Regions from separate parts of the Exiguobacterium sp. s143 genome, predicted to be linked through region 3. Evidence: riboswitches for the same ligand, from Rfam matches in the RefSeq annotation. Region 3 holds a riboswitch; each other region holds the start of a gene.
The links. Region 3 has a riboswitch for lysine ahead of KNQ03_RS11665 (amino acid permease). Riboswitches for the same ligand answer to the same signal wherever they lie in the genome.

Region 1 (10,825 bases), on a different contig from region 3:
ACCAGGAGGTAATTATACATGTCGAAACAAAAATTGATCTTAGCGTACTCTGGGGGACTTGATACATCGGTAGCCATCAAATGGTTGAGCAAGGACTATGACGTCATTGCCTTATGCATGGATGTCGGAGAAGGAAAAGATTTATCCGTCATTAAAGAAAAAGCACTCCTCGTCGGTGCGATCGAATCGATCGTCCTCGATGTTAAAGAAGAATTCGCACAAGACTTCGTCTTGCCAGCACTTCAATATGGCGCGCATTACGAAAATGCCTATCCGTTGATTTCAGCGCTTTCGCGTCCGTTGATCGCAGAAAAGCTCGTCGAAGTCGCGCATCAACATGGTGCAACAGCGGTTGCTCACGGATGTACCGGAAAAGGGAACGACCAAGTCCGGTTCGAAGTTTCGGTCGCAGCACTTGATCCATCACTCGAAGTCATCGCACCGGTTCGGGAATGGAAATGGTCACGGGAAGAAGAGATCGCCTATGCGAAAGAAAACAACGTGCCGATCCCGATCAACCTCGACAGCCCATACTCAATCGACATGAACCTCTGGGGACGGAGTAACGAGTGTGGCGTCCTAGAAAACCCTTGGACAGAGCCACCACAAGACGCTTACGCGTTAACAGTAGCGCCAGAAGACGCACCGGATCAGGCAGAAGAAGTCATCATTGGCTTTGAAGCAGGTGTTCCGGTCTCGATCAACGGAACGACATATCCACTGGCGAAACTGATCACGGAACTGAACATCATCGCTGGTGCACATGGGGTCGGACGGATCGACCACGTCGAGAACCGTCTCGTCGGTATCAAATCGCGGGAAGTCTATGAGTGCCCAGGAGCAACGGTTTTACTCAAAGCTCACGCTGCACTCGAGACGATTACATTGACGAAGGACGTCGCGCATTTCAAACCACTACTCAGCAAACAATACGCAGAAACGATCTATAACGGTCTCTTCCATGCACCATTGACAAAAGGCTTGAAAGCATTCCTGACGGCGACACAACAGGACGTCACAGGAGAAGTTCGCGTTAAACTGTTCAAAGGAAACGCAACCGTGACAGGTCGTCAGTCCGCTGTCTCACTCTACGATGAGAAACTTGCGACGTATACGAAAGAAGACGCGTTCGATCATGAAGCAGCAAAAGGCTTCATCAAATTACACGGACTTGCCGTTTCGACTCATGCGAGCGTACATCGTCAAGCGGGTGTAACGAAATGACCAAACTCTGGGGTGGACGTTTTACGGAAAGTGCTTCCGCTCAAGCGGAAGCCTTCGGAGCATCGATCACGTTCGATCAAAAATTAGCGAGCGTCGATTTAAAAGGCAGTCTCGCACACGCGCAGATGCTATTTGAACAAGGGATCCTCGCTCAAGACGAGTGGACACAAATCGAGCAAGGACTGAAGCAACTGGAAACGACGTTAGCGGATCATGTGTATACGCTAGCAGATGAAGACATTCATATGAATCTCGAGCGTCTATTGACGGAACAGATTGGTCCGGTTGCAGGAAAACTGCATACGGCACGGAGCCGAAATGACCAGGTCGCAACGGATTTACATCTATGGATGGAACAACATGTTGAAGCGTTGACGACGGCATTACGCGAGCTCCAATCGGTTATCACGGAACAAGCTGAGCAACATATCGAGACGGTCATGCCAGGTTATACGCATTTGCAACGGGCACAACCGATCTCGCTTGCGCATCACTTGCTCGCTTATTTCTGGATGTTCGAACGTGATGTCGAACGGTTGACGGATAATCAAAAGCGGATCCGGAAATCACCGCTCGGGGCAGGCGCGCTCGCAGGGACGACATTCCCAATCGATCGTTTCCGTTCTGCCGAGTTGCTCGGTTTTGAGTCAATCTATCCGAACAGTCTCGACGCTGTCTCCGACCGCGATTTCGTCATCGAATACCTCGGGATCGCCTCGACCGTCATGATGCATCTCTCGCGTTTTTGTGAAGAAATCATCATCTGGGCATCGCAAGAATTTGGCTTCATCGAGTTGTCTGATGCCTTCTCGACAGGGTCGAGCATGATGCCACAGAAGAAAAATCCTGATTTCGCTGAATTGATTCGTGGGAAAACGGGGCGCGTCTACGGCAATCTGATGGGCTTCTTGACGACGATGAAGGCATTACCACTCGCTTACAACAAAGACATGCAAGAGGATAAGGAAGGGGTCTTCGATACAGCAGATACCGTTCTCCAATCCGTTCAAATCTTCACCGGAATGATTGAATCTGCGACGTTTAAGACCGAAGCGCTGAAGAAGGCGACAATGCAAGACTTCTCGAATGCAACGGAACTCGCCGACTACCTTGTAACGAAAGGCATACCGTTCCGGGAAGCGCATGAAATCGTCGGCAAAGCCGTCCTTTACTGTGTGCAGAACGGTTGTTTCCTGAAGGATTTGAACCTCGAGACGTATCAAACGTTCCATCCTGATATCACAGAAGACGTCTATCCGCTCCTCGATCCGGTTCAAGCAGTAGCACGCCGGACTAGCTACGGCGGGACAGGGTTTGCTGCCGTGTCGGAGCAACTCGAACTCGCGAAACAGCATCTTGCGAATTGACGAATTTTGAAAAAAAACAGTCAAATGACTGGATTTAACAAAAGATGTCTGCTATAACTGTAACTAACAACCGACAGATAGAGGCGCGGATGACATGAGTAGCATCATTCTTGAAGGCAAGCATGCCGAATGATGTGAAAGGGGAAGTCCGCCGAAGTGAACGAGAAGATGCTTCTTCTTGTTTGCTGGTACAACGGTTAAGATCCGTTGTACTGCCGAAACCGATGTTTCGGAGCGCTATCTTACGTAAAAGAACGAATGACTTTGTCTTCGTTTGTCCGATCGTGATAACGACGGGCCGTAGGAACGCTCCTACCGGCCCGTCGTTTTTTTTCTGTATCGGGACAAAGGAGATAGGATTGTGACAACTGTACTTAAATTTGGTGGAAGCTCGGTTGCGACTGTCGAACAGATTCAGTCTATTGCGAATTATTTGAAGAGTCGCGCAGCCGAAGGTGAAAAACTCGTCGTCGTCGTTTCGGCGATGGGCAAGATGACAGATTCTTTGATTGCTCAGGCGCAAGCCATCACAGATCGCCCCGAGCGCCGAGAACTCGATCGTCTGCTTGCCATCGGAGAAGAACAGACGATTTCATTACTCAGCATCGCCCTCAACTCACTCGGCGTCAAAGCGTTATCGCAAACAGGCGCTCAAGCGGGAATCAGTACGATGGGATTGCATACGAAAAGTAAGATCAAACAGATTGATGGAAATCTATTACGACAAAAACTCGAAACGTACGATGTCGTCATCGTCGCCGGATTCCAAGGTGTCAACGAACTCGGTGATGTCACGACGCTTGGACGGGGTGGGTCGGATACAACGGCAGTTGCCCTTGCGGCAGTCCTTGATAAACGGTGCGAAATCTATACCGATGTCGACGGTGTCTATACAGCTGATCCGCGAATCCATGCTGCTGCTCAACCGATTCCGCACATCTCATATGATGAGATGATGGAGATGAGCGCCCTCGGGTCGAAGGTCATGGAAATGCGGAGTGTCGAACTAGGAAAAAAATACGGCGTACACATCTTCGTCGGGAAAACACTTGAATCGAAAAGGGGAACATGGATCATGGAAGCGACGGAAACAATGGAACAAAAAGCGGTGACGAGTGTCAGTGTGACGAAGAACGTCTTGACGGTATCAATCAAACACGTACCGCAAACGAACGCAGCAGTAGCCGATATCTTCGAACTGTTATCCAATCGCCACGTCAACATCGACATGATCAGTCAAACGACGTTCGACAGTGACATCTTCTTATCGTTCTCATGTCCACTCGATGAGGAAGAGTTCCTCGATGAAGCATTGAAAGACATCATGGATCGCTTCACGACAGTCAAGGTCGACCGCCACAATCAACACGCGAAATTATCTGTCGTCGGCATCGGGATGCGGGATGCAACAGGTGTCGCTTCGAAGTTGTTCGCAATCTTCCGAGCGGAGAACATTCCGTTCTATCAAGTTACGACTTCAGAAATCAGCATCTCATACACGATTGCACAAGCAGATATTGAACGGACGGTTGCAGCGATTGCAAACGCGTTCGAGTTATAAGGAGGAAAACAGGATGTATCATGTAGCAGTCATTGGAGCAACCGGCGCCGTCGGTCAAAAAATGTTACAAGTACTAGCCGAACTGGACTTCCCGGTCAGCCGCCTGTCCGCTTACGCTTCTGCTCGTTCAGCAGGGAACACGGTACAGTTCAAGGAAGAAGCCATTACGATCCAAGCACTGACACCAAGTATCACGGAAGACGAGATTGACGTCGCGTTGTTCGCGGCGGGCGGAACGATCAGTGAACAATATGCCCCGTTACTAGCTGAAAACGGAACACTCGTCGTTGATAATTCAAGTGCTTTCCGGATGCAGGAGACGATTCCGCTTGTCGTGCCAGAAGTCAATCCACAAGCGATTCAAGCGACGGACCGCTTGATCGCAAATCCGAACTGTTCGACGATTCAATCCGTCGTCGCCTTAGCACCGCTCCAGTCACTGGGATTCGAGCGTGTCAACTATACGACGTATCAGGCCGTATCCGGTTCTGGTCAAAAAGGAATAGAGGATCTGGCACGTGGAGCACGCGGAGAAGAGCCCGTCAATTATCCGCATCCGATTCACGATAACATCTTGCCACATATCGATGTGTTCCTTGAGAACGGCTATACGAAAGAAGAGCAGAAGATGATTGACGAAACACGGAAAATCTTCAATCTTCCAGCACTACCAGTCAGTGCGACATGTGTGCGTGTTCCAGTCACGAATTCTCACTCGGTTGCGATCAACGTCACGTTTACGCAGCCGACGACGGTTGCAGCGATCCGTGAAGCACTTGAAGGCGCACCGGGCGTCGTCCTCATCGATGATGTCGCGAATACGCGTTATCCGATGCCACTCGATGCAAGTGGTACGGACGACGTCTACGTCGGTCGGATTCGACAAGATGATAGTCTCGCGAACACGTTCCATCTCTGGTGTGTAGCCGACAACATTCGAAAAGGTGCCGCCTCGAATGCCGTACAAGTCGCACGCCAAGCAATCGAACAGTCGATTCATTCATAAAAAAGGAGGAGTTCTTCATGTTCAAAGGAGCAGGTACAGCGCTCGTCACACCATTTAATGAAGCAGGCGAGTTGGATCTACACGTATTCGAACGCTTGATCGAGCAACAACTCGCAGCAGGAATTCAGGCGCTTGTCGTCGGAGGAACGACAGGAGAAGGATCGACACTGACGAACACGGAATTCGAACAACTACTGACGACTGCCGTTCAAATCACGGCAGGACGAGTACCAGTCATTGCCGGAACGGGTTCGAACAACACGGCAGCAACAATCGAGAAGACGTTACTCGCAGAGCGCCTCGGTGCGGACGCAGCGATGCTCGTCACACCGTACTACAATAAAACATCGCAAGCGGGTCTCGTCGCACATTTCACGGCGGTCGCTGATGCAACCGAATTACCAATCATGCTGTACAACGTTCCATCGCGGACAGGAGTTGCGATCGCAGTCGAAACAGCAGTGACGTTAGCACGTCATCCACGAATCCAAGCGTTTAAGGAGGCGAGTGGAGACGTCAGCTTCATGGGTGAACTGATGGCGGCGATTCCGGAAGATTTCGCGGTCTTCTGTGGAAATGATGATCAAATCCTGCCGTACATGGCATGGGGGGCACAAGGCGTCATCTCAGTTCTTTCGAACCCGTACCCAGCAGAGACACAAGCACTTGCTGAGGCGTTACTCGCACAAGATCTCGTCACAGCTCGCCGGATTCAGGCAGACTTGTTACCGGTCATCGGTGCCTTGTTCAGTGACGTTAATCCGATTCCAGTCAAAGCATCGCTTGAAGAACTTGGCTTTGCTGTCGGTGCGCCGCGCTTGCCGCTCGTCCGTCAATCGGAAGCGGGACATGCCCACTTACTCGAAACGATGCGGGCTTACAAAGGAGTGGTTCGATGAAACTCGCGTTACACGGTTATGGGGCGACAGGACAATACGTCGTCGAACTCGCACCACAAAGTGTCGTGGCGATCGTTGACCGGACGAAGTCATCCGATACGATCGCTTCATATGCCGAGCTAACAGAGATGTCAGAAACGGTCGATGCGATCATCGACTTCTCGCATCCGAGTTTGCTACCTGATCTGCTCGCATACGGGCTGGCGACAAAAACACCACTCGTTATCGCAACGACTGGTTTTTCTGAGGCGGAACTGGCATCGATTAAGGACGCCGCAAAAGAAATTCCGATCTTCCAGTCGTACAACATGTCGTACGGTATCGCGATGGTGCAGCAACTGCTGAAGACACTTGTGCCACTAGCAGGAGCGTATGACATCGAATTGCTCGAGAAACATCATAACCAAAAAGTCGATGCGCCAAGCGGAACGGCTGAGTTGTTATTGCAAACGATTCAGACGGCACGTGACGTCACACCGGTATATGACCGGTCACAGACGCGGCAAAAGCGGGAGACGAACGAGATCGGGATGCACGCGATGCGCGGTGGAACGATCTTCGGAGAACACGAAGTCTTATTCGCAGGTGTCGACGAATTGATTGAAATCAAACATACAGCGCTATCGAAAAAAGTATTTGCTTCTGGTGCGATCAAAGCAGCTGAGGCACTCATTCAAAAAACAGCGGGACTCTATACATTAGAGACGCTCTACACACAGGAGGATTCACATGTTACTCACTGATGCTTACGAAATTGCTAAATTCATTAAAGATGCTAAAAAACAAACACCGGTAAAACTTTACGTCAACGGCGATTTGGCGGGCTTGACGATCGAAGGCGCTACAGCATTCGGATCAGATGAATCAAAGATTTTCTTCGCGGATGCAGGACTTGCGGCTACTTTCTTAGAAAAGTATTCAGATCGCATCACGGATGTTCACGTGGAGTATGACCGTCGCAACAGTGCGGTACCAATGCTTGATACACGTCACTTGAATGCGCGCATCGAACCAGGTTCATGGATTCGTGATCATGTCGTCATCGGTGACAACGCAGTCGTCATGATGGGTGCCATCATCAATATCGGTGCATCAATCGGAGATGGTACAATGATTGATATGAACGCTGTCGTCGGTGCACGTGGGACGATCGGGAAAAACGTTCATGTCGGCGCAGGTGCCGTGGTCGCGGGTGTCCTCGAACCACCTTCAAAAACACCTGTCATCATTGAAGACGGTGTCTTGATTGGTGCAAATGCAGTCATTCTTGAAGGCGTCAAAGTCGGCAAAGATGCCGTCGTCGCTGCTGGTAGTGTCGTCACAGAAGACGTACCTGCTGGAAGCGTCGTTGCTGGAACACCTGCACGTGTCATCAAACAGAAAGATGCGAAAACAGAAGAGAAGACGCAATTGGTGGATGATTTACGTTCACTCTGATTGACGTCGAAGAGGAGGAAAACACATGGCAGTGGATACACAGTATGGAGAAGCAATTTGGTTAGATGGAGTCTTTCATGATCCGAAAGATGCGAACACGAGCGTCATGTCACATGCGATTCACTACGGTAGTGGATTCTTTGAAGGAATTCGTGCATACGCGACACCGGACGGACCGGCGATTTTCCAATTGAAGGAACATATCGAGCGTCTCTTCCGCAGTTGTGCGTACTACCACGTCACGATTCCGTATACTGTCGACGAACTTGTTCAAGCAACGATCGATTTAGTTGCGAAAAACGGATTTGAATCGTGTTATATCCGTCCATTCGTGTTCCTCGGTACGCCATGGCAAGCATTGATGGCGAAAGATACGACGGTTCATGTCGGCATCTCTTGCTGGGAGCTTGGGGAATACTTCGATAAAGGTGCTGGCATCCGTGCCAAAGTCGCATCATACCGCCGCGTCTCATCAACGATGATGCCGATGCAAGCGAAAGCGGCTGCGAACTATATGAACTCACAACTCTTAAAAGGTGAAGCGATCCGTGATGGATTTGATGAAGCAATCGCGCTCGACATGAACGGAAACGTTAGTGAAGCGAGTGTTGCGAATCTTTTCCTTCTTAAAAACGGAACGATTCATACACCGTCACTTGATTGTTCAGTACTCGACGGTATCACACGCCAAGTCATCATCCGTTTGGCACAAGATCAAGGCTATCCTGTCGTCGAACGTCATATCGGACGCGATGAGCTGTATGTCGCAGATGAGATCTTCTTAACAGGAACAGCTGCTGAAATCACGAGTGTCGGTGAAATCGATCATATCTCGATCAACGGCGGAACACGGAACGTCGCAGATGAGTTGCTCGATCTTTATCGTCAAGCCGTCACAGGTCAATTACCGCAATACGCGGATTGGTTGACGTACGTGACACCTGCTGTCGCAGAATGACGACGCGTACACTCGTCACGATCGATCGGAAGGCGGTGCGACAGAATGTCGCATCGGTCTTCGCTCGGTCACGTAAACGTATTTTTGCCGTGGTCAAGAACAATGCGTATAACTTAGGTATGCTCGAGATGGTCGAGACGCTGATGGCATCTGATGTGCATCACTTTGCTGTCGCTGAGTTGTATGAAGCCATTGAAATCAAAACGAATTTTCCAGACAGTTATGTACTGGTGATGAATCCGACGGAGGATTTTGAAACAGCACGACGTTTCGGAATCGCACTCGGTGTCTCATCGCTAGAATGGCTCGCCCTAAACAGTAAACAGCTGCAGGGAATCGAGTTACATTTGAAGATCAACGTCGGGATGAATCGTTTTGGTGTCAGTTCGCTTCAAGAGGCGGAAGCTGTCCTTGCGCTTGCGCAAGCAGATTCGCTTGATTTAACAGGTTTATATACACACTTTCCACTTGCCGATGAACCGGATGCGGATCACGATGGACAAGTCGAACGTTTCGTCGCCATTGCCGATGTGTTACGAAAGCGCCATACGTTTACGTATATGCACTCGGAAAACAGTGCGACGATCGTCAAACACGATCCGCGTCTCGCATTTTGTAACTATGTCCGCCCTGGCATCTTCTTATTCGGCTATTCACCGATTGAAAAGATGGACTGGCTCGTTCCTTCGCTACGGATGACGACGGAGGTCGTTGAAATTCGCGAAATTGGACCGGGTGAGCATGTGGGATACGGGACGAACTTTACGAGTACAGAACCGATGCGGATTGCTATCTTACCCGTCGGATATGGAGACGGTGTAGTCCGTGGGCGTGCCGCGTTGCCTGTTCATATTAAAGAAAAACCTTATCCGGTCATCAATAAATTATTCATGAGTCATACGTTCGTCGCTGTCGATGGGACGATTGAGGTCGGAGACGAGGTCGTGCTATACGGGGATGGCGTTGAAATTGACGATATCACCCGGACAGGAGCAGCGAACAATTCAGAGCAGATGTGCGCCCGGTCGTGGCGTTTGACGCATCAGTATCTATAAGGAGGAACTTATTATGTATGGAAGTCAATACCTGACAGAAGAAAACAACACGTTGCACATCGATGGTGTCGCAGCGACCGATCTTGCAGCACAGTACGGAACACCATTGTACGTGATGGCAGAGCGGGAGCTGACGGATCGATTAGCGACCGTCCGGGAACACTTCCTTGATAAGTATCCGAACACGTATGCTTCCTTTGCTTCTAAAGCTCTGACGGTCAGTGCCGTATATGAACAAGTCGTGCGTCATGGTCTCGGAATCGATGTCGTTACGGGGGGAGAACTCTTCATCGCCCGTCAATCCGGGGTTCCGGCAGAACGGATCTATTTCCATGGTTCGAATAAATCGACGGCTGATCTTCAATATGCCGTTGAGCAAGGTGTCGGACGGATCGTCATCGATCACTTTGCCGAAATTGCACAACTGGAAGCCATCGCAGCGCAAGCTGGTCAAACGGTCCATGTCCTGATCCGGATCGTGCCACAAGTCATCGGGGGAGCGCATGCGAAAATCCAGACAGGTGGCGTCGATACGAAATTCGGTTTCTCAACACATGCGTCAGATTACTTGGACGCGATCGAGGCAATTTTAGCATCGGAACATCTGTCGTTACTTGGCATCCATTGTCATGTTGGTTCGCAAATCCAAGATCCGTCACTGTTCGAACAGACAGCTCGGACGATGATGGGCTTTGTCGAAACGATTCGTGCGCACCATGGCTTCACAGTCAGCGAAGTCAATGTTGGCGGTGGCTTCGGTATTGCCTATACACAGGACGATCAGCCGCTTGATTTTGAAGCGACGATCGCACGCGTCATGGACGTGATCGAGACGGAAACGGAGCGACTCGGCATCGAACGTCCACGAATCGGGATCGAGCCAGGGCGCTGGGTCGTTGCGAATGCAGGAACGACACTGTATACGGTCGGGGCCATCAAAGAAATTGAAGGCGTCAGAACATATCTTTCGGTCGATGGCGGAATGACGGATAACATTCGCCCAGCACTTTACGGTGCCGTGTATGAAACCGTCATCGCAAACCGGATGAGTGGTGAAACGACTGAAGTGACGGTCGTCGGAGCAGCTTGTGAATCAGGGGATCTCGTCGCTGAAAAAGCACAGTTGGTCACACCGAACGGTGGCGATACACTTGCTGTCTTTGGGACAGGAGCGTATAACTTCTCGATGGCAAGCAATTATAACCAGTTCTTACGTCCGGCACTCGTTTTCGTTCGGGACGGGGAATCCCGTGAAGTCGTCCGTCGACAAACGTATGCGGATTTGATTCAGTGTGATCTTGGGATCAACGGTGTCCGA
Region 2 (10,825 bases), on a different contig from region 3:
AATCATCCGCATGCCCTTGTTCCGTCAAATGCCGAGCTCCTGTCATGCCATTTTCTTCATCGGATGTAATCAGAAGTTTGACGGTGTTCGGACGGTTTTGACGTTCCTTGTATTGAATGAGCGCTTGCACCATCGCCATGACACCTGACTTCATATCCGAAGCCCCACGACCATAAATGCGTCCGTCTTCGATTTCACCACCGTATGGATCTTTCGTCCAGCCGTCTCCTTGCACAGGAACCGTATCGAGATGACCAGATAGCCCGAGTACGGAAGGGCGTGAAACCTCTTCACTCGCAGGAACGGTCGCGACGAGACAAATCCGTTTCGGTGAGACTTCGATCCATTCTGTCGAGATGTGATGATCAATCAGTACATCGTACACATAACGTGCGACGGCTTCCTCTCCGTCCGTCGGATTAACGCTTGGAATTTGAAGACATCGTTGTAAGTAAGTAATTGCTGTTTGCATAAGTATTTCCCCCCTTACCTATCCTGTACCCTGATAAAAATACTTCAGGGAGGTAAACGAATTCGGAAAATAATTTACGGAGCTGAACGTCTTGAGATAAAAGAAAACGGTGCAACCAGAGGGTTACACCGTACCTTGCTCATTCACTTTTTTCTGCTTCGTCTTTCCACTTCGAATCGATTAACATCTCTCCCGGCCATGTATAAGCCATGATGCCACCGTCTGCTGTGATATCCTCACCTGTAACATATGAGCTGTCGTCAGAAGCAAGGAAGAGGGCGACCGTTGCCATCTCGCGTGGTTTACCGAGTCGTCCGAGTGGTGTAATCCAAGCGTTCGCATCGCGGAACTGTTTGCCTTGCTCTTTTTCTTTTTCACCGACAAGTGTATCGATGAGTGGTGTTTCGATCGTTCCTGGTGATAATGAGTTGACACGAATGCCGTGACGCGCGTAATCGATTGCCATCGCGCGCGTGAAGTTCGCGATCCCGCCTTTTGCTGCGTTATAACCGGACCGGTTCAAGTCAGCTGCGCGACCAGACATCGATGACGTATTGATGATTGAACCACCGTTATCAAGCATGAGTGGAATCAAGAATTTACTGACGAGGAATGTACCGCGCAAGTCGACCGCGATGATCCGGTCGAAGAGATCGATTGGATACTCGTGGACTTTCCCGCCTTGTTCATCGATTCCGGCATTGTTGAAGAGGACGTCGATCGTACCGTATGTCTCTTTGACGTGCTTCGCAAGTTGCTCGACACTCTCGACGTCTGAGACATCGACATGGACGGCTTCTGCTTTCCCACCTTGTTGTGTAATCTGTTCTACTGTTTGTTGTGCTTTTTCAAGTGAGACATCGGCACAGACGACCGTTGCTCCCTGTTCTGCGAAGACAAGTGCAGTCGCTTGTCCAATCCCTGTTGCCGAGCCGGTAATGACAGCTACTTTTTGATCGAGTCTACCCATTGTTAAATCCCTCCTAAGTCGTATCGTTCACCTTATGAAACATTCCCGGAGAAATGGAGATTAAACCCATCGATGCGTCTAGTAATAGAGGATAGGGGGTACATCTACAACAGCACAATCGCTGTATAGAGGGAGATGAGAACGCTGACATCCGATCAATGGCAACTTGCCAAAAAATTATTACACGAAGCCGTCCAGTACCAAATAACACTCGAGAAGAGTGCATTCGCAAGTGAATTGATCGACCAAACGACACCGGTCCTCTGGTTTGGTGATGCGACACGTAGCAGTTGGGTGACGATCGCGACGAACCCATCTCGATCGCAGTTTTTAGACCGAACAGGTACATTACGATTTGACGAGCATGGTCCGCTTTTCATACGTCCGAAGTCGATGGCATGGGAGGATTATCTGCAGGAGAAAACGCTGACGGATTCGATCCGACGCTTCAATCGTTACTTCAAACAACCAAATGTGTACCGGACCTGGTTCGGTCGACCAGGTGGGGGGAAGCTCGAAGGATTCTTGAACGGACTCGGTGCGTCGTTTTACGAAAAGACGTTTGATCCAGTCATTCATTTGGATTTTTTCCCGTTTCCGACACACCATTACATGGGAGCGATCAAAGAACGCAGCGTGTTGGAAGATAGTCCGTTCGGTCAGACATTTTTGTTACGCCTGCTTGAACTGTTTTCGATAAAAGGAATCATCCTGCTCGGTAAGGAACACACGGAACGATTTGCGAAGCTCGAACCAGACATCGATTGGACGACCTATCGACCAACGGATTATCCGGACGCGATTTTTCAAGTCGGCTTCTCGTCACGATTTCAGGTCCCCGTCGTCGGACTCCACTTCAAACCGAGTGAGCAGTTCATCGGTCTCGGTAATCGAAAGGATGAAAACGGCGTTAGCCATGGCACCTATGGGTCAGCAGAACACTTACGTCAAATCGGAATGATTGTCCTTGAAAAAGTCACGACATACAGTGAAAAAGGAGATTGACAGATATTTCGAACTCCCTAATAATAGGAGATGAATTAGCACTCTATATGATTGAGTGCTAAAAAAGGGAGGCAGAATGAGCATGGAAACGAAACAATTTAAGGCGGAATCAAAACGATTGCTGGAGATGATGATTCATTCCATCTATACGCATAAGGAGATTTTCCTGCGCGAATTGATCTCGAATGCAAGTGACGCCATGGATAAGATGTACTACAAAGCATTGACGGACGAGACGATTTCGTTCGAAAAGGAACACTACAAAATTACAATCGAACCAAATAAAGAAGCGCGTCAACTCATCATTCGTGATACGGGAATCGGAATGACGAAGGAAGAACTAGAAGAGAATCTCGGTACGATCGCGAAGAGTGGATCGCTTGCCTTCAAAGCAGAGAATGAAGCACAAGATGGTCATGATATCATCGGACAATTCGGTGTCGGATTCTATTCTGCATTCATGGTCGCAGACGTCGTCACCGTCGTTACGAAACCGTTCGGCAGTGCAGTCGCTTATAAATGGGAATCGCGTGGTGTCGAAGGTTATACGATCGAGGAAGTCGACAAGGAAACCGTCGGAACGGAGATTACACTCCACATCAAGGCGAACGAGGAAGAAGAATCGTATGACGAATACCTCGAGACATATCGTCTACGTAGCATCATCAAAAAATACTCGGATTTCATCCGTTATCCGATCGAGATGAAGGAACTCGAACGTCAGCCGATCGAAGGCAGTGACGAGACGGAAGAGGTCGAAGTCGTCAAGACGATCAACAGCATGGTGCCGATCTGGCGGAAGAACAAACGGGAACTGACAGACGAAGACTATACGAACTTCTACCAAGAGAAGCGTTATGGTTTCGACACACCAGCGAAACACATTCATATCAGTGTCGACGGCGCTGTTCGTTATCAATCGATCTTATTCATTCCAGAGCAGGCACCGTACGATTATTATTCGAAGGAATTTGAAAAGGGTCTTGAACTCTATGCCAACGGTGTCTTGATCATGGAAAAATGCAGCGACTTGTTGCCGGATCACTTCAGTTTCGTCAAAGGGATGGTCGACTCGGAAGACTTATCGCTCAATATCTCGCGCGAGTTACTGCAGCACGATCGTCAATTGAAATTGATCGCGAAAAATATCCAAAGTAAGATCAAGACACAACTCGAAGCCCTCCTGCGCGAGGATCGCACGAAGTACGAAACGTTCTATCAAGCGTTCGGACGCCAGCTGAAGTTCGGTATGTATAATGATTACGGCATGCACAAAGAACAGGTGCAGGACCTCGTCCTCTTCTACTCAGCTAAGGAGAAGAAGTTGATCACACTCGCAGAATACGTCGCAGCGATGCCGGAAGATCAGGCACATATCTACTACGCCGCTGGTGAGAGTACGAATCGTCTGGATAAATTACCACAATCCGAGCTCGTCCGTGATAAAGGGTATGATATCTTGTACTTCACGGAAGAGATCGATGAGTTCGCGATCCAGATGCTCGTGACGTACAACGAGAAGACGTTCAAGTCGGTCACGAGCAGCGATTTAGGGATTGAAGCGGAGGAAGCGGAGACGACGGACGCACAAGCAGAGATGTTCCAAGCCATGCAGGAAGTGCTAAGTGGGCAAGTCAAGGAAGTCAAAGCCTCAACACGTCTAAAATCGCATCCTGTCTGCTTTGCGACGGACGGCGCTGTCTCAATCGAGATGGAGAAAATTCTGAAGGCGATGCCGAATAATGAAGGGGTAGAAGCGGTCAAGATTCTTGAATTGAATCCGTCACACGCAGTGTTCGAGTCTCTTGAAACGGCGTATCAAAACGATCGTTCAAAATTCGAGCGCTATACCAAACTGATGTATCAACAAGCATTACTTGTCGAAGGGCTTCCACTTGAGGATCCGGTAGCGTTCGCGAATGATGTGTGTTTATTGATGGTGTGAAACGAATAGATATAAAAAAGGCATTGGATGCGCGCATCCAATGCCTTTTTCATAAAGTGTTTCATCAATCCGTTTGTAAATCCGAAGCGGTTTCGCCTTTTTTCGAGAGAACGTTCAAGACGACGACGAAGAGTACGAATGTGACAAGAGCTCCGATGAAACCGAATACCGAAGACTCCGTGAAACCGATGACTAAATAACCGACTGCCGCAGTGACGGCACCGACTAGCGCATACGGTAACTGTGTCGTAACGTGATCGATATGATGGGATCCAGCCCCTGTCGAACTTAAGATTGTCGTATCGGAAATCGGTGAACAATGGTCACCGAAGACAGATCCAGCAAGAACAGCAGCAAGTGTCGGTAACAAGAGTGAGGCATCGACAGCCATGACGAGATCCGCACCGATTGGCAACATGATCCCGAATGTACCCCAACTTGTTCCTGTCGAGAATGCCATCAAGCCGGCAATCAAGAATAACAAGAACGGCAAGTACGACGCAGAAATCGAGTTGCTAACGAAGCTCGCGAGATAATCACCGGTTTTCATATCACCGATGACAGCAATGATCGTCCAAGCGAATAACAGAATCACGACTGCTGGCCACATCGAACGCATACCAGCAACGATGCTTGCACGGTAATCGCGGCCCGGAATTTTTCGTCCGATCAGCATCAGGAAAGCGACGATTAAACTGATGACGACACCTGCGACGAGTGAACGTGTGACGTCTGTTGCCTCAAATGCTCCAATTAAAGTAAACGGGCGATTGTCGGCTGCAAGTGCCTGAGCACCTGTCCCGAGTAACGCACTGATTGTAGCAATGACAAGAACGACGATCGGAACGACGAGATCCCGGACTTTTCCGTTCGTATGTTCGTTGACCTCTTTTGCCATCCCCATCGGTGTTCCTTTTGACGCATCAAAAAGTTCACCATTCGCGGCACGGCGTTCATGCTGTTTCATCGGTCCGACAGAGACGCCAGAATAAGCGATGTAAAGTGTTAAAAGTAACGCGAAAATCGCATAGAAGTTCATTGGAACGATCATCATGAAAGCACTAAACGCTGAGTAATCCGTAATCGAGTGCGTCGTTAAGATACCGGCGATGATGGAGATGATGAATGCGCCCCAACTCGAAAGCGGACTGATGACACAAACAGGCGCAGCTGTTGAGTCAATCAAATAGGCAAGCTTTGCACGTGAGACACCACGGCGATCCGTTAACGGACGACTGACGTTGCCGACAGCGAGACTGTTGAAGTAATCATCGATGAAAATCAAGATACCGAGTCCGAAGGCAACTAAGCGTGCACCACGCGCTGTCTTGACGTGAGTAGAAGCCCATTCACCGAAGGCACGAGCGCCACCTGATGTCTGAATGAGCGTGGAAAGGACGCCGAGCAATAACAAGAAGACAAGCAATAAGACGTTCCACTCGTTCAAGGCACCGTCTGCCCAAAAGAGGCTGAAGATGTTCTTGCCGAGATAGGTTACCGTATCGATCGGGTTAAAACGGTGAAGTAACAGGGCACCGACGAGAATACCGACACCTAACGAAAGAACGACCTTTCGGGTAAAGATGGCTAATAAGATAGCTAGTAAAGCAGGTACAAGGGCAATGATGGAATCTGAATAGTTGACCATGAAAAATATCCTCCTCTTTAATAAATGGCTTAAAGATGAGACCCCGCGGCACAAAAAAAGCAAGGGCACCGGCAACAAAGCCGACACCCTCGCTGGATGCGTCTTTCTTAGCCGAATTGGAGCGCTCCATACAATTGTTATGTATGGCAATCGATCGGGTGTTTCCCGAATCGACCAACGACGATATGCTCGACACATACTGTCATTTCGGCGATGTCACCTTTCCTGCAGTCGTCTTCGTTGTCATCCTCGGACCAAGTACTGATTGAAATCGCGCCTCTACCTCATCGATAGAATAGTCATATTCTGTTCTTATGGACACTTTATCATGTATTTCAGAAGCGATTCAACCATATATTCTGATAATTTAAGATAAAGTTGTTTATTCAGCAAAATGTTGAATGAGCTGTTTCATCAAATAGGCTTGGTTTTCCTCGAATTGTTTTTTTCGATGACCGTTCGCGCCAGATGGGTGGGGGAATCCGGAAAGAAGCTGATGCTGTTCGATTCGTCCATCATGAATCAATCCACGGACTTGCGTCTCGACGACCCGACCGAGTGGAATTAATAACGCTGGTTTTTGTAACTGATTGATCTCAGCGACGAAGTGTTCTTCCGCGTAGTGCCTTAATAAAGGGCTACGATTGATCTTCGGTTGATGACCCGAGTAATTCTTTTCGCGATAAAAGACGGGTTGCTTTAACAGTGACGTTGGATGCAATAATTTCTGATGTTGATGAAATAAGCTAGCCGTCGTCTCGATTCCGAGCAATGCTGGAAGTTCAAGTGTATCGAGCATCTGGACGAGGTTACGTCGCATCGTTCCGGCAAAGCTTGCTGTATATTTGACGAGGCGTGCCGTCTCTTCTAATGAAACACCATGATGGAGGGCATCCGTCGCTTCTTCGAAAGCGATTCGCATCTGTTCAAAACCTGGTGTGATCCCGATGATGACGACTTTTGCTTCAGTATTGACATATTCGCCAATCGGAGAGTAATAGACGGTCAGCTCGTTCTCCTGTTGCAATAAAAAATCGTCCGTCCATAATTCATCACGTCGTAACGTACGATCGTCAGGTAAGCTACGAATGGCTTGTTCAAATATAGTTAATGAATTCATGAAGGACCCTCTCTCTCTGTAATGGCACTATGATAACAAATAATACCATTTGTGACAATTCGACCCTTTCACTATTTGTATATAGGTATATAAAAAAGGACTCGATACGAGTCCTTTTCGTGCATCATGCGCGTTCTTTGACCGAAGCGACTTCATAAGTCAGAATCTCGCTGCCGAGCATTGGCGATTCTCCTGCCTCACTACTCGCAGGTCGACTATGTGACGCTTTGAAATCGTCACTTTCCCGCCACGCTTGAAAACTCTTCATATCTTCCCAGTACATGTTGACGTTCATTTCATCGTGTTCTTCGATGTTTTGCGTCAATAAGACCTCGACGCGGATGAATCCGTCCATCGTATCAAGTCCACTTGGACGCGTAAAACGAGGAGCGAGAGCTGCAGCCATCCCTTTTTTGACTTTAATCCGGTTCGTAACGACGATCATCATAAAATCCCCTTTCAAAAAACGAGTAACGTACTTCTTCAGTATAGTACGATGAAGGCAAGAATGCCGGAAAGAAGGAACAAACGACAATGAATGAACAGGAATACGATCAACGATTACGAATCGAGACCATTGAGATGCAACATCTTTATGGTGTGTTTAGTCACTACAATCGATATGAACCAACGCCTTATGCGGCACTAGACGAATTATGCGAAACGTATTTGTTTCAAAAACAGGACACGGTCATTGATTTCGGGTGTGGGAAAGGGCGTTTGAACTTTTACTTACACGACCGATTCGATTGTTCCGTCATCGGAATCGAGATGAACGGACAATTTTACGAGGACGCACTTCGGAATATGGCGAACTACCAAAGTCGACGGAAGCGGCGTTCCGGAAGTTTGCGATTCGAACAGACGTATGCCGAGCAGTATACCATTCCGGATGAGGCGAATAAGTTTTATTTCTTTAATCCATTCTCTTCACAAATTTTCATGAAAGTGATCGATCACATTTTAAGTTCGGTCGAACGTTCCCCGCGTTCAGTTGATCTCATCTTGTATTACCCGACCGATGAATACCGGGAGTACTTGGAGCGCCATACCGTATTCGAGCAAATCGATGAGATTCGATTACGAGACCTCTATGAAAAAAATCATGACGAGCGGTTCGTCATCTATCGCTTTGATCCGAACAAATTGCTTCAAAACGGGTATGAATACAGTGAGGAAAGAAATAAAAGATAGGAGGTCGGACGATGATCCGTTTGGAGCATGTCACGAAAGAGTTTGCACCGGGGCGTGGAATATTCGATGTCAGTTTTACAGTTGATCCGGGTACGATATTCGGTTTCATCGGACCAAACGGATCTGGAAAATCAACGACACTACGACATTTAATGGGACTATTGGCTGCGGATGGTGGAAAGGCGACGATCGGTGGTTTTGATTGCTGGAAGCAAAGTAAAGAAGTGAAGCAGTTGGTCGGTTACTTGCCGGGGGAGATTAGTTTACCTGGAGACATGACAGGAGCAGACATGCTCGATTTGATGCAACGACTGCATAGTAGTGACCCGGCACGGCGACAACTGTTGTTGAAACGATTTCCCTTTGAGACGAAGACGAAAATCCGCAAGATGTCAAAAGGGATGAAGCAAAAACTGGCACTTGTCGGTTGCTTCATGAAGGATGCACCCGTCTATCTACTTGATGAGCCGACCAGTGGACTCGATCCTTTGATGCAAGAGCGTTTTTTAGAGTGGATCGAACAGGAGAAGCATGCTGGAAAAGCGATTCTGATGAGTTCACACCACTTTCCGGAGATGGAAAAATCGTGCGATCGAGCGGCTTTAATCAAAGCAGGGCGCATCATCGTCGAATCGGATATTCATGAGTTGGTTCGATCGAGTCGAAAGACGTACACGATCGTCTTCCGAACTGAGGTGGAGGCAGCACAGTTCGCGATGCAAGTCGGTGTTGAACCGAAGCGGCTGGAAGTCAGTTTTCAAACGGACGAGACGCTGAGCTTGAATCAGGCGATCGCTTATTTAACTCAGTATGATGTGCGACTGATTCGTCCGTCAGCAGATGATTTAGAACAGGTCTTCTTGCATTATTATGGAGAGGAGGAATCGTCGTGATATTGCTGATCCGCTCTTTATTCAAGCAGGTCAGAAAGCCCGTGCTTGCTTATGCGATTGGAACGAGTCTCTACTTATTGATGCTTGCGTTGCTTTATCCATCGATGATGAAGACTGGTTTACTAGAAGCAAAACTAGAAGCGTTACCTCCGGAAGTCTTGAAAGCATTTCAATACGATAAGGTGACGGGATTCGATAATGTACTGGATCTGCTCGGAGGGAACTATTATGGACTGATCTTTCAAGTCATTGCGAGTCTATTCTTGCTCTCATTAGCAGCGCGCCTCGTTGCGCGACCGATCGACAACGGAGAGCTGATCGTCTATCTCGCAGCCCCGATCACCCGGAATGCGTATACGTTTGCTGTCGCGATCGTCATGGGTATCGCAAGTATGGTTCTCGTAGGACTGAATGGACTCGTCTTGATGGTATCCGACTGGTGGATGACAGATATTTCGATCAATGACGTCATCTTATGGCAGATTCAGCTCAATGCGCTATTGTTACTCTTGGCGATCGGTGCCTTTACGTTATTCGTTGCGACGTTATTTGACGAAGAACGTCGTGCTTTTTCGCTTGCCGGTAGTGTGCTTGTCCTATCGATCGTCTTGACGATTCTGTCGGAGCTAAGTGACAAGACGGAGTGGCTCCGTTATCTATCCGTCTTCTCCTTGTTTAACACGACGCAATTATTAGAAGGAACGAATCATTTTCTTCTTCATTCCATTCTTTTACTTGTCCTCTGTCTCGTGTTCTTGACTGGAGCAGTCGTTCAATTCGGACGTCGGAGTCTGTCGATTTGATCGAAAGTGGCGCAAAAACTTTACAGAAAGTGAACATTTAGGATTTGAACGTTGCGTCACGCGCTGATTTTTACTAAGATAAAGGAATGTTGTAGTTCTGGAAAAAGAAATGAGGTCTTTCGAAATGAATAAACCATCCATTTATGGATTAACGCTTGAGCAGATGACAGAATGGTTATCGAATCAAGGGCACAAACCATTCCGTGCCAAACAAGTATGGGATTGGCTCTACCGTAAACGTGTCACGACTTTCGCGGAAATGACGAATGTCAACAAGGATTGCCTTGAGTTGTTAGATCAGAGTTTTACGATTGACTCGATGACAGAAGCGGTCAAGCAAGAATCAGCAGACGGAACAATCAAGTTCCTTTTCAAATTATATGATGGTAACTTGATTGAAACAGTTCTGATGCGTCATAAGTACGGTCTTTCTGTCTGTGTTACGACACAGGTCGGCTGTAATATCGGCTGTAGCTTCTGTGCAAGTGGTCTGATCAAGAAGAGCCGCGACTTGTCAGCAGGCGAAATCGTTGAGCAAATCATGAACGTCCAACATCACCTCGATGCAGTCGGTAACGAAGAACGTGTCAGCCACGTCGTCGTCATGGGTATCGGTGAACCGTTCGATAACTTCGACAACATGGTCGACTTCTTAAACGTCATCAAGGACCACAATGGTCTTGCAATCGGTGCGCGTCACATCACGGTTTCAACAAGTGGTTTGGCAGACAAGATCTACAAGTTCGCTGACTTGAAACTCCAAGTCAACTTAGCG
Region 3 (10,825 bases):
GGCCAAAACGGCTTTTCTGGACGAATCTCTACCGCGACTGGACGCGAGAAGCGTCCTGATGCGTCAAGCGCTGCTTTCGAACGTTCAGCTGCTTCACGTTGTGCTTCATCGACATAAAAGATAGCCGGTTGGTACGATTCACCACGGTCATTGAATTGACCTCCGCCATCTGTCGGATCGATTTGACGCCAGAAGATATCGAGTAATTCTTCGTACGTAATAACGGACGGATCGTACGTGACTTCAACCGCCTCCAAGTGACCTGTCGTTTCCGAACAGACCTCTTTATAAGTCGGGTTCTCTGTATGACCACCGGTATATCCTGAAATGACCTGCTCTACCCCATCATATTTATGGAATGGCTTGACCATGCACCAGAAACAACCACCTGCAAATATTGCTTTTGCCATCTATCTTCCCCTCCTCTGTATGTGTCTATTTTACCTCGTTCAGAGAATGGACTCGACTTTCCTGCTCATTCAATCCTCTGGGTTCGCTTTTAGACGACGCATGACGAAGTAAATCGCCGCAAAGACAAGAAGAAGTCCTCCGAGCGAATACCAGATGTTATTCAAACGATAAATCATTTGGTACAAGGCAAGCGTCACAAGCAATAATGCGATCGGTAAGAAGGCACGCTTGAAGTGGTACCAGTAATTCACGAAGATCGCCTCCTGTTTTTCTTTCATCTTACCCGATATGTCATGTCTTCTGCGAGAGGATTATTCGGCTTGACGGTACTCTTCTTCGAGATAGGTCCGGTACTTCGCTTCCCAAGCGTTTAGCGACACACGCCATAATACGATCGTTGCAATGACAAGTCCTAACGTAACCGGCCAGAACCAAATCGATACGATTCCTGCTGTAGAAGCCAGTCCGATTTTTGAAAACAGAACGTACGTCCAAATGATGGATGTGCATAATAAGATTGAGACCGGAATCGCGAACTTCCATGGAGTGAGCTCGACAGACTGTCGTCGATTGACCTTTCTTGACTGGACGACCGGATAACGATATCCCATGAATACCATGAACAGCACTTCAATCACGAGTAGAATACCGTACCCATGAATATAGCTAATGCCATGATCCCAGCCGAGCAGTTGTTTGAAACCGAAGACGAATAAGTAATACGCGAACACGTGAAAGACGATGACGATTTTCGCCGCAATTGCCGGAATTCGTTTCATGAAAATCCCCATTAATACGATGACGAGAATCGGAATGTTGAAAAATCCTGTGAATTGCCGGATCAAACTCCATAAGCCGTCCGGCGCGTACATCAAGAATGGTGCGATGATGAAAGAGATTAAGGCAACAATCGTTCCGAACCATTTACTGACACGAATCAAATGTTCATCACTCGCCTCTTTCGCAAACACCGGCTGATAGATATCGAGGACGAAAAGTGTCGCAATACTATTTAGCAACGAGTTAAACGAACTAAAGACGGCTCCGAGTAAGACAGCCAAGAAAAATCCCATCAGCGAGACCGGCAGTAACTCCGTAATGAGTCGAGGATATGATAAATCACCGCTTGTTAGTGTGTTCCCATACAAGTGATAGGCAATGATCCCAGGAATCAGCATGAAGATTGGAACTAATAACTTCAAGAACCCTGTCATGAGGACGCCCTTCTGTCCTTCCTTCAAATCTTTTGCCCCGAGCACACGTTGAATGACATATTGATTGAGTGACCAATAAAATAAGTTCGCAAATAGGATACCCGTGAAAATCGAGAAGAACGGAACGGCATCGGTTGAGCTTCCGATTGCGTTCAGCTTTTCCGGTTGCACAGTCGCAATCGTCTTCATCCCTTGAAGTAAATTCCCGTCACCTAGTGCAATAAAGCCAAGCACCGGAACTAGGAATCCGACGAAGACAAGCCCGATCCCGTTCAAAGTATCCGAGACAGCCACCGCACGTAGACCACCAAAAATCGCATAAATCGCTCCGATGATCCCGACGACCCAGACGACTAACCAAAGGGACTGCGTATAACTGAGACCAAATAGCTCTGGAACATCGAACAGTTGCAAGACAGCAATCCCACCTGAATAAAGCATTGAAGGAATCGTGACGCACATATATCCGAGCAAAAAGAGTAAGACTGTCATCCGGCGAACCGTCTCGTCATACCGGTGACTTAAGTATTCCGGTAACGTCGAGATACCGAGCCCGAGAAACTTTGGGAGCAGATAGATGGCCATGATGATAGCAGCAAATCCTGCCGTGACTTCCCACGCCATACTCGACATGTTTCCCATGAAGGATTGTCCGTTTAGTCCAATCAACTGTTCTGCCGACAAATTCGTCAGCAGTAGCGATCCGGCAATGAAAACGCCACTTAGCCCACGCCCCGCTAAGAAGTATTCATCGACGCCTTGTGTTTTCCCACGCGTCAATCGGTAGGATATGTAGGCAACGAGCAACATGAAAAACGCTGCAGAACCTAATGTGAAAAATAATTCAGATGTAGTCATGCGTCTCCCCCTATTCTTTATTCATATTTGCTATTTTTGAATATGTATTCATTGATTCCTTTTTTATACTTTTTCAAAACTATATTTTAGAAAACGTTTTCATTTAATTGAATAAAAAACCACCTTCATTCTAGAAGGTGGTTCCGATTGCAGAAAAATGGGCTGACTCAAAAAAAGAATGACGCGTCTTTTCACGCCCTTTCCTCATGCGAGACACAAGCCAGTTTTCCCGCTCCAGTCGAGCAGGAAAACGGGTCTTGTTTGTCTCTGAAAGCACAAAATTGCGCTTTTTCCTGTAGGAGTGGCGTGTAACGTGTCATTCTTTTTTATACCGGCAGGAGAATCAGAGAAGCGTTTTGTTCACTCGACATCGCTTCCTAGGGAAAAACAAGCAAGAGCGACCCTGCAGCGAAGCGATGCTTGTCCCTGGAAAAACGATTCGAAACGAACAAAAAAGCGCAATCTTTCTCATCAGACTCATCAGAGAAAAATTGCACTTTGTCTTCAATCTCAATCACCTTCATTTATAGAAGGTGGTTCACACATTATGATTGACGTGGATGTTCCGGGAAGTCCATCTCGTCATAACGAACGATCGACGTTCGATTTTTGAATTTATGTCCTAACCAGAAGGCAAGGAATAATGGAATACCAACATACGTTGCGGCAATTCCGACCCAATCGATTTGATCCGCAAGGAATGCTGCGTAGTTTTGACCAACGATGACGAGGAAACAAAGACCGAATGCGAACAGCGGACCGAACGGGAACGCTGGTGCAACATATGGTAAGTCTTTCAACGAGTGACCTTGTGCAAGGAATCCTTTACGGAAACGATAGTGACTGATTGCAATCCCGAGCCATGCGATGAAGCCTGTCATCCCCGAAGCATTGAGTAACCACAAGTAGACTTGTCCACCAAACATCGACGTCAAGAAACAGAGTGCACCGATTGCTCCTGTTGCGAGCAAAGCGTTACGCGGTACACCGTTTTTCGATACTTTCGCGAACAACTTCGGTGCATCCCCTTGGCGAGCAAGCGTATAAAGCATCCGAGTCGAAGCATACATACCTGAGTTTCCGGCAGATAGAACAGACGTCAAGATGACGGCGTTCATGAGTGCTGCTGAGAAGGCAAGACCCGCTTTTTCAAAGACAAGCGTAAACGGACTAACCGCTACGTCCGTAATGTCATTGGAAACCAAGTTCGGACTCGTATACGGAATGAGCATTCCGATGACGAAAATCGCGAAGACGTAGAAAAGCAAGATGCGCCAGAAGACTTGTTTGACTGCTTTTGGAACATTCTTTTTCGGATCTTCCGACTCACCCGCGGCAATCCCGACCAGTTCTGTACCTTGAAAACTGAATCCGGCAACGAGAATGATACCGATGACGGCAGGAATCCCACCGACGAACGGTGCATCGCCAAGTGCAAAGTTTTTAAAGCCAACCGGTGGCTCTGATGTAAAGACACCAAGAATCATCGCAACACCGACGACTAAGAAGACGATGACGGTAACGACTTTAATCATCGCAAACCAATACTCCGCTTCCCCGAATCCCTTAACGGAGAAGTAGTTCAAGCCAATCATGAGTAAGAGGAACAAGGCACTGAAATAAAATCCAGGAACATCCGGGAACCAATATGTCATGACGATTTGTGCTGCGACGAGCTCGACTGCGATCGTGACTGCCCAGTTGTACCAGTAGTTCCAGCCGAGCGCAAAGCCGAATGATGGATCGACGAATTTCGTTCCATAGGTCGAGAAGGATCCAGCGACCGGCATATACGCTGCCATTTCACCAAGACTTGTCATGAGGAAGTAGACCATCAGACCAACGATTGCATACGATAGGAGCGCCCCACCTGGTCCTGCTGCTGCGACGGAAGCACCGGACGCAATGAAGAGTCCTGTTCCGATCGCTCCACCGATGGCGATCATTGACATATGACGGGCTTGTAATCCACGTTTTAATCCTTCTGCTGTCGAATCTGTTGTTTGTTTCACATCTAGATTGTTCATTTCGTTCGCTTCTCTCTTTAATAAATTTTTGAGAGGACACTTTTTGAATGAAAAAACAAAAAGCGCCCTCATCTTCCAGATGGAAGATGAGAACGCAACATAATAAAATGGATGCGCCTCATTCTACCGTCGTGAAAGATAGCTCTCCACAAGTAGGTGATACCCGACTTGTGACAGTATTAGACCTATTTGATCTAATCCCAATCGATCATCTTCAAAGCGATGATTGATTTCGGCAATTCTTCCTTTCAGGTCACCTCATCTGTCGCTTGACGACATCCGTAACCGTACTCTTAAGAACTGCAACCTCCATCCCACTGGTTGAGTGAGAACTGAATTAAGTTAGTTATTACTACGCCATATTACACAAAACGCCACGAAATTGTCAATTGCCTTTTTCGAATCTGGGGTAGTCGATGGTAAAAATCCGATATGTTTAGTACACTAAATGGTAGAAGTCCACTGAGAGAAAGGATGCTGCTTGCATGCCACAGGAACGTGATTTGCTAACTTATCGACTCGAGGAACAAATGCGTGTCATTCTTCGTACCCTGCGACGTGAACTTAACCGGCTATTTGAAGGAACGGCGACCCGGAGTGAGTTTTTCATCTTACGAAGCCTTTCAGAAAATGGTCCTCAGCGCCCGACGCTTCTTGCGGAACAATTTGAGCTCGCGACGAGTCAAGTCACTGCTTTGACGGATAAGCTGTATAAACAAGGATATGTCACACGGACACGTTCGACGGAAGATCGTCGTTCAATCGTACTCGCTTTGACGGAGGACGGGGAACGTGCATTTCGGGATCTCGAAATCGTCCGGAAAAACTATTTACAAGACCGCTTCGGTACATTGACGGAAGAAGAGCTCGAAACGATGATTCATGTCTTTGATAAAATTTTACAGACGATGGATGAGGATACCCTTACTTCATCTTCTTAAAAACGGTAGATTTTCTACCGTTTTTTCTATTTTGGTCTAAAGATTTCCCTCTGTCTAACCGTTATCTACTTGAGTATACTGGAAGTATATATATGGAAATCTGTTAGCTGGGGGAGTTGGGAGGATTTGTTGTCCATCATGAATCAATTCATCATTAACTTTTGTCTACTGTTCACAACGATTACTCTCTTGTTCTTACCGTTTCGGAATCAACCGCGTATTTCATTGAACTCCAAATGGAGCATTCGACTTATACTCGGAGCAGTCTCTGGTCTGATTGCGGTTTTATTGATGTTCAATGGGATCCAAATCGATGTCGCCCGTGTTGATTTACGTATCGTTCCCGTCGCGATCGCCATGCTGTTCGGTGGTTTCCCAAGCGCCATCGTTGCAGGAGCAATGATCATCGGGACACGTTACTTTTTAACACCAGTTGATCAAATGGAAGGATTTTATTTATCTACGCTGATCATCGTCTTATTCATCACGACGATTGGGATCATTCGTCGATTCGTCCATGTCTCGATGCGTCATTTTCAACTTATGGTGTTGGTCGGTATTCTCTATTCGTTACCCGCCATCTACATCTTGACGCACAGCTGGTCGACATTCTTTAAAATCTCGATTGCGTACGTCTTCTTTAATTTATTAGCTGGCTTTGTTGCCTTTCGATTACTGACGGAATTACGCCGTCACTTCGAAAACATCCAGTATCAGCAGAAACTCGCCATGACGGATGCTTTGACAGGGCTCGCCAATCGCCGTCGTCTGGATGACTCGCTATCGCTTGTCGGTTCGACCGATCAAGGCTATTCACTTGTGCTCATCGATATCGATTTCTTCAAGCATGTCAATGATACATATGGTCATGATGCGGGCGATGATGTGTTACGCCAACTCGGCATGACTCTCGCTTCCTTGACGCGTCCAGACGACCTCGTCGGACGGTACGGTGGTGAAGAATTTTTAATCATCTTACCAAGTACTTCGGCGAAAGAAGCGCAAAAAATAGCAGAACTAGCTCGGCTGACGGTCGCACGTAACCTGTTCCCGACAGCAGATGTACCTGATCTACAAATTACGATCTCACTTGGGATTTCACATTCCAGTGGTTCGCATACGTCACTTGAAGCATTACAACAGGCAGATAAAGCGTTGTATTATTCAAAAGAAAGCGGACGGAATCGGAGTACGATCTATACGAAAGAACTCGCATTCCGACAGGCTTAAACTGATTGGACACTTCCGCAGGGAAGTGTCTTTTTTACGTCCTCATTCCGTCTCTTTAGGAAAACCGATACTCTCAACCGTTCCAAAGACGATCATCCGACTTAATTGTTCTGCCATATACTCTGATGAATACGGTCGACCGTTTCGTAACCAAGAAATCAACAATCCCAACTGTCCACCAATGACATAGTTCAATAATAAGTCCCGATCGACGAACGTAGCTTCTTCTGTGATTTGCGGTCGAAACACAAGACGATAGTTATCTTTCAATGTATCGAGAAAACGGGAGATGAACGTTTTGATCGGTCCTTGAACGAGCATCGTTTGATAGAATAATTCATTTTCTTCGATATGAATGAACAAACGAGCAAAATAGCGACTCACCTGCTCGACTGTCGGAAAGACAGTTCCTGTACCCGTGATCCGAATTGCTTGTTCAAGTGCCTTCATTTGCTCCTCAACGATTTGGTCGAGCAAATCATACTTATCCGTATAGTGTGCGTAGAAGGTCGAACGGTTCACACCGGCTCCATCCGTCAGCATTTTGACAGTAATACTCGAGAAGCTGTGCGTCTTCAATAAACGAAATAATTCCATTGTAATACGGTCACGTGACCGTTTTGGTCGGGGATCACGGCTCTCATTCATCCATATTTCACTCCTTTTTCATCCTCTTTTCATTAATGAATCCGTTATCATCTATTTTTCCAACATTTTGTCGGAAATTGTCGGTTGTTTGTTAGCTAATGATCCATATAATTAACTATATTAATTACTCCTCCCCCCAGAGGAGTACTTTTTTTGAATCGATTGTACACAAGAAAGGATGCTAACACACCCATGAGTATGAAAAAATTATTGATCATCAATATCGTGACACTCATCGTTTTAATCGGTGGTGGTGTTGTCGGATACTACTATTACGATCAAGCAACGAGCTATGTCAAAACAGACAATGCGAAAATCGACGGTAAGATGATAACGGTTGCGAGCCCAAGCGCTGGTAAATTAACAGACTGGTCTGCGAAAACAGGCGAATCACTCGCCAGTGGAGCAACAGTCGGACACGTCATGACGGCACAAGCCGGACAAAAACCGACGGACCTCTCTGTTTCAATGCCCTCAAAAGCAACGATCGTTCAGTCGATGGCGACAAAGAACGGCTTCGTCGCAGCAGGTACACCTCTCGCCTATGGTTTTGACTTAAACGACCTTTGGGTCACAGCGAACATCGAAGAAACAGAAATCGATGAAATCAAAGTCGGACAAACAGTGGATGTCTATGTCGACAGCTATCCGGACACGACACTTTCTGGTGAAGTCGAGCAAATCGGTATGACGACGGCTTCCACGTTCTCAATGATGCCTTCTTCAAACGGAAACGCGAACTACACGAAAGTCGCACAAGTCATTCCAGTTAAAGTATCACTCTCGCAAGAAAAATCACTCGACATTCGACCTGGTATGAATGTGACCGTCCGCATTCATAAGGATTAAGGAGGGACGTTCATGTCTACTACCTTCTTGTTCGGATACAGTGCGTTCACGATTCTGATCATCATCGGCGTCAACTGGATCGCCCGTCGAAGTCGCTCATCCGACACGGCGCTGGCGACGGACGGACCGACTCTTGAGGAATCCCTCGAGGCGGAACCGACGATGACCGTGACACCACCAGTCGCAGCACCTTCAAAACAGGTATCGACTGAAAACGTCAGTATTCCGAAAGTACTGACGGTCTTACTCATCGGTATGTTCATTGCTATTTTGAACCAAACGTTGATTAATGTCGCGTTACCAGTTCTGATCAATGACTTCAACGTGTCGACGTCCACTGCCCAGTGGTTGACGACGGGCTTCATGCTCGTTAACGGGATTTTGATTCCGATCAGTGCCTTTTTGATGCGAAGCTATACGTTCCGCCAGCTGTTCCTCGCTTCGATGACACTGTTTTTCTTCGGATCGGTCATCTGTTCGATGGCAATGAACTTCCCGGTCATGATGATCGGTCGTGTCGTTCAGGCAGCGGGGGCTGGTATCTTGATGCCACTCGGATCAAACGTCTTCATGACATTGTTCCCACCGCATAAGCGCGGTGCTGCCATGGGAATGCTCGGAATCGCGATGATTCTGGCTCCTGCTGTCGGACCTACGATCACGGGATATGTCATCCAAAACTATGACTGGCACGTCATGTTTTATGCGATGTCGTTCTTTGGATTAGTGACGTTGTTACTCGGTACTGCCTGGTTCCGCCTGACGCAGCCACTCTCGAAACCTTCTTTTGACGCACTGGGCGTCTTATTCAGTACGATCGGATTCGGGAGCCTCCTTTACGGATTCAGTGAAGCCGGGAATGACGGCTGGGATAGCCCGATCGTCATCAGCACGATCGTCATCGGCTTAATTGGAATTGCAGCTTTTGCGATGCGTGAGCTGTCGATGGAAGATCCGATGTTGAACATTCGCGTGTTGAAGGTACCGGAATTTTCGTTCACCCTCTTTATCAATGTCATCGTTACGATGGCGTTGTTCGGTGGGATGTTACTTTTACCGATTTACCTTCAAAGCATTCGCGGTTTTTCACCGGTCGATTCAGGTCTTCTCCTTTTACCCGGATCACTGATCATGGGTATCACCGGACCGATTGCCGGTCGTTTATTTGACCGCTTCGGTATTCGTCCGCTCGCTATCTTCGGTTTGACGTTGATGACGTACGGGACATGGGAATTGACGCAATTGAACATGGATACGTCGTATTATTCCATCATGGGCATCTACATGCTTCGGTCATTCGGTATGGCATTCATCATGATGCCGATCATGACTGCCGGTATGAACGCTTTACCGATGAAGATGATCCCGCATGGAAACGCGACCCAAAACACACTTCGTCAAGTCGCCGGCTCCATCGGAACGGCAATTCTCGTCACCGTCATGACCCGTCAAACGACGGCTCACTTGGCAGACGACGCGAATCAGTTTACGACGCTCGACCCGACGCTTTCACAACATTTAAACGATCTTGGACAACAGCTGGGTAGCTCACAAGCCGCTTCAACGAGTTGGTTTACGATGCTGACGAAACAAGCAACGATCCAAGGGATCACCGATGCGTTCTGGATTGCAACCGTCTTATCTGCGCTTGCACTGATTCTGTCCTTCTTCTTGCACGGAAAAAAAGAACCGAATCTGGATTGATTGACGAAAGGGACTGACTCAAAAGTCAGTTTCCACAAAGGTAAGGGTGGCAGAATGATGATCTGCCACCCTTATCTCATAACAAAAAGAATGACGCGTTTCACGCAACTCCTACAGGAAAAAGCGCATCTTTGCGCTGTCAGAGACAAACAAGACCCGCTTTCCTGCTTGAATAAAGCAGGAAAACTGGCTTGTGTCTCGCCTGAGGAAAGGGCGTGAAAAGACGCGTCATTCTTTTTTGAGTCAGCCTCTTTTCTTATACTTTACGAAAAGTTCTTCTTTGCACTTCAGCCTTAAAATCGATACACTAGGAACAATGAGTTTCATATCTAAAGGAGATGCTTTATGGTTGCCTTTCTGCAATTTTATGCGTTCATCTTTGCTTGTTGTTTTGCTTGGCAAGTTGGTCGACCATCCCCTTGGTCACAAAAGATCGTTCGTGCCTTTTTAACAAGTGTCAACGGGCTCTTCGTATTCGCACGTGCCTCGATTTCAATTTTTTTATTGGTTGGACCACTATTACTCGTCACCTATCTTGTCTTCCCACGGTTAATCGCTTTTGAAAATGGTTTAGCGATGGTGATCAGCGTGCTTGTCATCGGACTGGTTGATCGTCTCGTCAGTCTCGTCGTTCTGCCACTCATGCGTTCCTTTTTCTTAAAACGTCAACGCGTCATGCCACAATCGGTGGAAATGGTGCTTTATACGATGGCAATGGCTGTCTTGCTCTTTATACAGCTTCATGCTGTTCCTGGCGTTCAACTTCATGTAGCGTTAACGATTTTCCTTGGTTTTACGATCTATTTCGCCCATTATCTATTTGCCCTATACCGGATTCGTCTTATGAAAAAAAAGCTAACGACTGTTGCTCAAGATCAAGACGAGGAACGAAAAGCCTCTTAATCCGAATGCAACGAAAGATGATTTCCTATCGGGAATCGTC

Region 1: it holds a riboswitch for lysine, as region 3 does, so the genes downstream of both, KNQ03_RS15010 (aspartate kinase) here and KNQ03_RS11665 (amino acid permease) in region 3, are expected to answer to the same signal.
Region 2: it holds a riboswitch for lysine, as region 3 does, so the genes downstream of both, KNQ03_RS13870 (Na+/H+ antiporter NhaC family protein) here and KNQ03_RS11665 (amino acid permease) in region 3, are expected to answer to the same signal.

What each region holds. Positions count from the first base shown of each region.
Region 1 is NZ_JACSMX010000005.1:170,276-181,100, reverse strand. Features, by position in the region: gene KNQ03_RS15020 (argininosuccinate synthase) at 19-1,224, shown strand; gene argH (argininosuccinate lyase) at 1,221-2,591, shown strand; lysine riboswitch at 2,662-2,839, shown strand; gene KNQ03_RS15010 (aspartate kinase) at 2,953-4,152, shown strand; gene KNQ03_RS15005 (aspartate-semialdehyde dehydrogenase) at 4,166-5,158, shown strand; gene dapA (4-hydroxy-tetrahydrodipicolinate synthase) at 5,176-6,057, shown strand; gene dapB (4-hydroxy-tetrahydrodipicolinate reductase) at 6,054-6,800, shown strand; gene dapD (2,3,4,5-tetrahydropyridine-2,6-dicarboxylate N-acetyltransferase) at 6,787-7,494, shown strand; gene KNQ03_RS14985 (branched-chain amino acid transaminase) at 7,520-8,452, shown strand; gene alr (alanine racemase) at 8,449-9,507, shown strand; gene lysA (diaminopimelate decarboxylase) at 9,521-10,825, shown strand, end outside.
Region 2 is NZ_JACSMX010000004.1:175,551-186,375, reverse strand. Features, by position in the region: gene KNQ03_RS13890 (M20 family metallopeptidase) at 1-472, opposite strand, end outside; gene KNQ03_RS13885 (SDR family oxidoreductase) at 612-1,442, opposite strand; gene KNQ03_RS13880 (PDZ domain-containing protein) at 1,578-2,447, shown strand; gene htpG (molecular chaperone HtpG) at 2,530-4,392, shown strand; gene KNQ03_RS13870 (Na+/H+ antiporter NhaC family protein) at 4,457-6,040, opposite strand; lysine riboswitch at 6,152-6,330, opposite strand; gene KNQ03_RS13865 (uracil-DNA glycosylase family protein) at 6,423-7,160, opposite strand; gene KNQ03_RS13860 (heme oxygenase) at 7,285-7,605, opposite strand; gene KNQ03_RS13855 (class I SAM-dependent methyltransferase) at 7,695-8,354, shown strand; gene KNQ03_RS13850 (ABC transporter ATP-binding protein) at 8,366-9,247, shown strand; gene KNQ03_RS13845 (ABC transporter permease subunit) at 9,244-10,050, shown strand; gene rlmN (dual-specificity RNA methyltransferase RlmN) at 10,175-10,825, shown strand, end outside.
Region 3 is NZ_JACSMX010000003.1:57,208-68,032, reverse strand. Features, by position in the region: gene msrA (peptide-methionine (S)-S-oxide reductase MsrA) at 1-410, opposite strand, end outside; gene KNQ03_RS11675 (hypothetical protein) at 480-662, opposite strand; gene KNQ03_RS11670 (solute:sodium symporter family transporter) at 723-2,483, opposite strand; gene KNQ03_RS11665 (amino acid permease) at 3,029-4,510, opposite strand; lysine riboswitch at 4,642-4,830, opposite strand; gene KNQ03_RS11660 (MarR family winged helix-turn-helix transcriptional regulator) at 4,996-5,451, shown strand; gene KNQ03_RS11655 (diguanylate cyclase) at 5,590-6,681, shown strand; gene KNQ03_RS11650 (TetR/AcrR family transcriptional regulator) at 6,724-7,329, opposite strand; gene KNQ03_RS11645 (HlyD family secretion protein) at 7,522-8,178, shown strand; gene KNQ03_RS11640 (DHA2 family efflux MFS transporter permease subunit) at 8,191-9,882, shown strand; gene KNQ03_RS11635 (hypothetical protein) at 10,228-10,785, shown strand.